2 regions of the Pseudonocardia sp. ICBG162 genome follow, and region 2 is predicted to be linked to the other one. Evidence: riboswitches for the same ligand, from Rfam matches in the RefSeq annotation. Region 2 holds a riboswitch; the other holds the start of a gene.

Region 1 (3,396 bases), on a different contig from region 2:
CGGCGCAGCCACGGCGAGAAGTCCACCGCGACCGCGGCCGCCCAGGCCAGCGCCATCGAGACGGTGAACCCGATCAGCGTCACCTGGACCGTCGGCAGGGTGTTCGCCCACAGCTCGGCCCGGAACGCCCAGCCCTGCTCGAGGACCCGCAGCGGCGAGGGCAGCACCTGGGGGCGGGTGCCGGCGACGGTGACCGCGACCTGCCAGGCGACCAGCAGGGCGGTGACCAGCGCCGCGGCCGGCCACAGCCGGCGGATCACGGTGCCAGGTAGTCGTTGGTGAACCAGGTCGAGAAGTCCGGCTTCTGCCGCACCGGGGCGCCGTCCGGCCCCGCGACGGTGCCCGTGTCGTAGAGGAACCCGGAGAACCCGGCCCACTGCTGCGGGGTCTGGAACCCGACGCGGCCCTGCGCGTCGCGCAGGAAGCGCTCGCTGAGCATCTGCGCGCCCCGGTCGACCAGCGCGTCGGAGGTGAACGCGCCGGGGTTGGCCTCCTTGAGCATCCGGGCCGCGGTCGCCGGGTCCTGCGCGGCCAGCGCGTAGCCCTTCTGGACGGCCTGCACGAACGCGCGTGCCCGGTCGGGGTTGTCGCGCAGCCAGGTCGAGTTGCCCAGCAGCAGCACGTTGTAGGAGTCCGGGAAGCCGTAGTCGGTGTAGCGGAAGGTGCGGATCGGCTCGCCGCGCAGCTGCGCCTCGACGCCCTCGACGTTGACGAACGGCTCGGTGAAGTCGGCCTGGCCGGAGTAGAGCGCCTCGTAGGCGGCGGTGGACAGGACCTCGGTGCGGAAGTCGCCGCGCCCGCCGTCGGCCCGGATCACGGCCTGCATCTTCTGGTTCTCCCCGGGCCCGCCGAACCCGGCGTAGACCTTGCCGTCGAGGTCGCGCGGGGACCGGATGTCGGTGCGGTCGGCGCGCACCGCGATCTCGGTGGCCCAGTGCTGCAGGATCGCCATCACCGAGGTGATGTCGGCGCCCGCGGCCTTGGAGAACGTGAACGAGTCCTGGAAGCCGATGCCGAAGTCCGCGGCGCCGGAGCCGACCAGGGTGTCCGGCGAGGTCTGGTTGTAGGGCAGGAACTCGACGTCGAGGCCGGCGTCGCGGAAGTAGCCCGCCTGCTGGGCGGCGAACAACCCGATGTGGTTGGTGTTCGGCGTCCAGTCCAGCGCGACGCGGATCGGCCCGCCCCCGGCGGAGCCGCCGGAGCCGTCGGCCGCGGCGCAGCCGGACAGGGCCAGCGCGAGCGCCAGCGCGACGGCGAGCGGACGGAGAGCACGTGACAGCACGGAGCGGCCTCCCTACGCCGGTGTGACCCGGATCAGGTTCGAACGGTCGGCGGCCGGTCCTGCCGCCCTCTCAGCCTCGGTGCGCGGGCTCCCGCGGTACGTCCGAAACCTTACGCGGCCCACCCGGTCCTGCCGGGCCGGCGTCCGTCGCACCGGACCGGCCGGACACCCGCGGTCACCGGAGCCTCCGGTTCCGTCACCTGCGGTGATCGTCGGGACGGGCCGGGCGAGCCGCCGTCCGCGGCGGCGACCACGATCGTTATCCTCGCCACCACACCCGCGACGCTGTGTCACGAACCCCCGCTCGCGGGAGCTGACGCGGAAGGGACGAGATGGCGGCCTCGCTCTGGACCTCCGGCACGACCGGGCGGCCGACGCCCGACCCGGCGCCCGCCCTGGTGCGGGTCGCGTTGCAGGCCGGCGCCACCTCCGTCGCGCACGCCGACGTCGCCGCGATGCTCTCCGGGATCTGCGTCGCGCTGGTGCCCGCCGCCCGGGTCGGGGGTGCGGCGCTGCTGCTGCGCGAGCCCGCCGACCCCCGCGACCCCGAGGCCCGGCGGGTGTTCGGCTCCGACACCGCCGCCGTGCGCCTGGGTGAGCTGCAGCGCCGGGCCGACGCCGGGCCGGGCCCCGCCGCCGAGCGCGGCGACCGCACGCTGACCACCCCGGACCTGACCCGGTCCGGGCCACCCGAGCTGGCCGCCGCCGCGGCCGACTGCGGCCTGGTCCGCTCGCTGTCGGTGCCGGTCCCGGTGGCCGGGCGCACCGCGGGCGCCCTGCAGCTGTTCGCCCGCGGCGGGCCCGACGACCCGCTCGGCGAGCGGCTGGTCGTCGCGCTGGCGCCGGTGGTCACCGCACTCGCGGCCCGGCTCACCGACGTCCGCGAGCTGGCCCGGCTGCAGCTGCGCGCCGCGCAGCCGTCGGTGCCGGAGCAGCCCGACGCGATCGACCGCACCGCGCTGATCCCGGCGGCCCGCCGCTCCCCCGTGGTGCCGGTGGCACCGCGGGTGCCCGCCCAGCGGCAGGCGCGGCACCGCCGGCACGACCAGGGCTGACCCGGGTCAGGACTCCGGCCGGTCCTCGCGGGCCGCGTACCGGTCGAGGAGCTGCTGGTGTTCCTGCAGGTAGGCCGACACGCGCTGGCGGCTGACCCCGAACAGCCTGCCGATCCCGGCGATCGTCTCGCCCTCGCCGTGCAGCGCGACGGCCTCCTCGCGGCGGAACCGGCCGCCGACGGCGCCCAGGCCGTCGAGGGTGCGGGTGAGGGTCTCGACGATCAGCGGCCGCGCCTCGCGCGGGACGATCGCCCGCCAGCTGAGCCCCTGCGACCGCAGCTCCTGCAGCTCGGCCACCCGTTCGCGGGCCGAGGAGAGCTCGGCGACCGACGCCTCCAGCTGGGCGGCGAGGGCGGCCAGCGCGGCGTCGGCGTCGTCCGCGGTACCGGCGCGGAGATCCGCTCCGTCGTCCGCACCGCGCTCGGTCGTCGTCACACCATCGAGCCTACGGGGGCGGCGGTGACGGCCGGTGGGCGCGGCGTACCGTGATCCACGCAAGGGGGGTTGCTCCCTCGAACAGGGCAATCCCGACAGTAGGTGTGGAGGGCGCGCAATGGGCCGGTACGACGTCGTCATCGTCGGCGGAGGATCCGCGGGGGCGGTGCTGGCCGCCCGGCTCACCGAGGATCCCACGCGCCGGGTGCTGATGCTCGAGGCGGGCCGGCCCGACCACCGCTGGGACCCGATCATCCGGATGCCCGCCGCGCTGTCGAAGGCGTGGGGCAACCCCCGCTACGACTGGTGCTACGTCACCGAGCCCGAGGCCGGTCTGGCCGGGCGACGGATCGCCGTCCCGCGCGGGAAGGTCCTGGGCGGCAGCAGCAGCATCAACGGGATGGTCTACCAGCGGGCCCACCCGGGCGACTACGACCGCTGGTCCCGCCTGCCCGGCTGCGAGCAGTGGAGCTCGGCCCACCTGCTGCCCTACTTCCGCCGCCTGGAGCGGCGGATGTCCGAGCACGGCACCCCGCTGCCCGACGGCGGCCACGGCCCGCAGGTCCTCGAGCGCGCCCCGGCCGCGGGCCCGCTGAACGCGGCGTTCCTGGCCGCGGCGCAGCA
Region 2 (3,396 bases):
CGCGAGCTTGTCGGTCTGCACAGCCATGCTCATCCTCCCTGTACCGCGGTCAGGACCTCGACCCGCGCGCCGTCGGCGGGGCGGTGCCCGGCCCACGACGTGCGCGGCACGACCTCCCCGTCGACGGCGACGGCGATCCCCCGCTCCGGCAGCCCGGCCTCGGCCAGGATCCGGGCGAGGTCGGCGCCGTCGTCGACGTCGCGGTGCTCGCCGTTCAGCACGATCCGCATCAGTGGTTCCCCTCCTCGCGTGCCCCGGCGGCGGCCGGGGCGAACCGTCGCGGGTCCGCCGCGCGGACCGGTTCCGGCACGTCGTCGCCGCGCAGCAGCGCCGCGACGGCCGCCGCGGTCACCGGTACCAGCAGCATCCCGTTGCGGCCGTGCCCGGTCGCCGCGATCAGCCCGTCGGGCCCGGTGCGCCCGATCAGCGGCAGGTTGTCCCGGCTGCCCGGCCGCAGCCCGGCCGCGGTCTCGGTCAGCGCGTACTCGGCGATACCGGGCAGGATCCGCTCGGCGTCGCGCAGCAGGTCGCGCACCCCGCCGACGGTGACGTCGGTGTCGAATCCGTTCTCCGCCGTCGTCGCGCCGACGACGAGGTCGCCGTACCCGGGCAGCGTCCTCGGCACGGCGTAGACCGGCCGTCCGTCGACGAGCGCCCGCACCGTCCGCGACGGCGGCGGCAGCGCCCCGGCGCGCCGGGTCAGCCGCAGGATCTCGCCCTTCACCGGGCGGACCAGCCCGTCGAGCACCGGGTGCAGCGACGACGAGTGCGCCCCCGCCGCGACGACGACCGCGTCCGCCGCGACCTCGGTCCCGTCCGCGAGCCGCACGCCGGTGACACGGACGCCGTCGTCGAGCACGCGCGCGACCCCGCGGTCGGAGACGACGACCCCGGCCCGCCCGGCCGCGGTCGCCAGTGCGGCGAGCAGCCGCCGGTTGTCCACCGACGGGTCGTCGGGCACCGACAGGCCGCCGCGGACCTCCGGGCCCAGCGCGGGTTCGAGGCGGCGCAGCTCACGGCCGGTCAGCCGGTGCACGTCGCGGCCGAGGGACTCCAGGTAGTCCGCGAGCGCGGTCAGCTCGGCGCGGTCCCCGGACCCGGTCGCGGCGACGACGGTGCCCTCCGGGTGCAGCCCGGCGTCGGTGCCGGCGTCGGCGGACAGGGCCGCGGCGAACTCCGGCCAGCGTGCGACCGAGTCCAGCCCGAGGGCGAGCAGGTCCTCCTCGCCGGGCCAGGCCTCGGTGACCGGGGCGAGCATCCCGCCGGCCACCCAGGACGCGCCGCGGCCGGGGGCCGGATCGAACACCGTCACCGACCAGCCGTCGCGGGCCGCCGCGCGGGCGACGGACAGGCCGACGGCCCCCGCACCCGCGACGACCAGCCGTCCGGCACTCGCGCTCATCGGATCCACCTCACTCCCTGCGCCGGCATGACCCGGATCAGGTTCGACGGTCGGGACCGCGTCGCGGATCCCCTCTCAGCCCGCTGTCCGGGCTCCCGTGGTTCGTCGTCGTCCGGGGCCCAGGCTACGCCGTAGCCTGCGAGCCGTGTCCGACACCGATACCCGTCCCGGCACCGGCGACACCCGGCGCGCCCGGCTCGACGGCCTCACCGACGCCCGTCTCTACCTGTGCACCGACGCCCGCACCGCGCGCGGTGACCTGGCGGAGTTCGCCGACGCCGCGCTCGCCGGCGGGGTCGACATCGTCCAGCTGCGGGACAAGGGCGGGCCCGACGGGCCGCTGGAGGCGAGCGCCGAGCTCGCCGCACTGGAGGTGCTCGCCGACGCCTGCCGCCGGCACGGCGCGCTGCTCGCGGTGAACGACCGCGCCGACGTCGCGCTCGCCGCGGGCGCCGACGTGCTGCACCTCGGCCAGGACGACCTGCCGGTGGCGTGGGCGCGCCGGGTCGTCGGCGACGACGTGCTCGTCGGCCGGTCCTCGCACAGCCCCGCCGAGACCCTGACCGCCGCCGACGAGGACGGCGTCGACTACTTCTGCGTCGGCCCGTGCTGGCCGACCCCGACCAAGCCGGGACGCCCGGCACCCGGCCTGGACCTGGTGCGCACGGTCGCCGGACGGGCCCCGGCGCGGCCGTGGTTCGCGATCGGGGGCATCGACGGCGACCGCCTCGACGAGGTCCTCGACGCCGGTGCGGACCGGATCGTCGTCGTCCGGGCGATCACCGAGGCCGAGGACCCGCGCGCGGCCGCGGCGGCGCTTCGGGCCCGTCTGCGCTGAGCCCGGCCCCGCGGCGCCGGGATCCGGCGCCGCGGGCACGCGGGTCAGTTCTGCGTGCCGGACCCCTGGCCCGAGCCCTGGTTGCCCGAGCCCTGGCCGCCGGAGTTCTGCCCGCCCGAGTCCTGACCCGACTGGCCGGAGCCCGGCTGCTGGGTCGGCAGGACCCGGTTCAGCCCGTCCTGCAGCGGGTTCGACGAGCCCGAGCCGTCCTGACCGGAGTCCCGGTCACGGGTGCTGGTCGACGACTCCGAGGTACTGGTCCCCGACTCCTCGGTGGAGGTCGAGCTCGACGACGACGTCGACGAGTCGCCCCCGGAGCCCTCGCCCCGGTCGTTCTCCTGCTGGGCGGGAGGAGCACCGCCGCGGACGACGTTGCTCACCGAGGTCCCGGACGAGCCGGACAGCGACGAGCCCTTCACGAACTCGATGCCGGAGATCAGGAACATCGACACCGCGAAGGTGACGACGCCGAGCACCGCGGACACGATCACCGTCTTGCGGGTGACCCGGACCCGGCGGAACCGGCCGTGGCCCGCTCCGGCGGCGCGGGTGGTGCCGCCGGGTGTCTGCCACGGGTCCAGCAGCACCGTCTCCTCGCCGGTGGGCCCGGCGAGACCGTGGCCGGCACCGTTCTGCGCGGCGACAGCGGTGCCCTCGGCGACGCCCTTGCCGCGCCGGGTCGCCTTGTCCTTCAGCTCGAGTGCCTTGTCCTTGCTGACCTCGAGCGAGCGGGTGAACAGCGTGGTGGCCAGCGTCGAGATGATCGAGCCGAGCGCCGCGCCGATCACCGTGCCGACCGCGCCGAGGAACGAGCCGAGCACCGCCGTGACGATCGCCGCGCCGGCGCCGGCTGCGATCTTCGTCGGGCTGAGGTCGGCCTTGAGGCCGCTCGCCTTCGTGGTGTCCGACGAGGCGTCGCCGGAGCCGTCACCGGACCCGCCCGAGCCTCCGGACCCACCGGGCCCGTTCGGTCCACCGCCGACCGGGCCCACCGGACCGCCGGGACCGGCCGCGCGGGTCGTGTCCGACGCGGGCGGCAGCACCCGGGTGCGCGGACGCCCGCCGGGCGGGGTCCCATCCGGCACGCCCGGCCCGGGCACGACCGGGTTCACCGGACGGCCACCGGGCGGGGTCTGCGTGGTCCGGCCGCGGACGG

The links. Region 2 has a riboswitch for thiamine pyrophosphate ahead of thiO (glycine oxidase ThiO). Riboswitches for the same ligand answer to the same signal wherever they lie in the genome.
Region 1: linked by a shared signal. The riboswitch ahead of KPL60_RS09255 (ABC transporter substrate-binding protein) and the one ahead of thiO (glycine oxidase ThiO) in region 2 are both predicted to bind thiamine pyrophosphate.

What each region holds. Positions count from the first base shown of each region.
Region 1 is NZ_JAHLJD010000013.1:1,341,249-1,344,644, forward strand. It holds gene KPL60_RS09250 (ABC transporter permease) at 1-260, opposite strand, end outside; gene KPL60_RS09255 (ABC transporter substrate-binding protein) at 257-1,282, opposite strand; TPP riboswitch at 1,274-1,387, opposite strand; gene KPL60_RS09260 (hypothetical protein) at 1,615-2,337, shown strand; gene KPL60_RS09265 (hypothetical protein) at 2,344-2,772, opposite strand; gene KPL60_RS09270 (choline dehydrogenase) at 2,891-3,396, shown strand, end outside.
Region 2 is NZ_JAHLJD010000031.1:897,771-901,166, forward strand. It holds gene KPL60_RS29005 (thiazole synthase) at 1-27, opposite strand, end outside; gene thiS (sulfur carrier protein ThiS) at 30-230, opposite strand; gene thiO (glycine oxidase ThiO) at 230-1,402, opposite strand; TPP riboswitch at 1,400-1,508, opposite strand; gene thiE (thiamine phosphate synthase) at 1,539-2,240, shown strand; gene KPL60_RS29025 (hypothetical protein) at 2,285-3,396, opposite strand, start outside.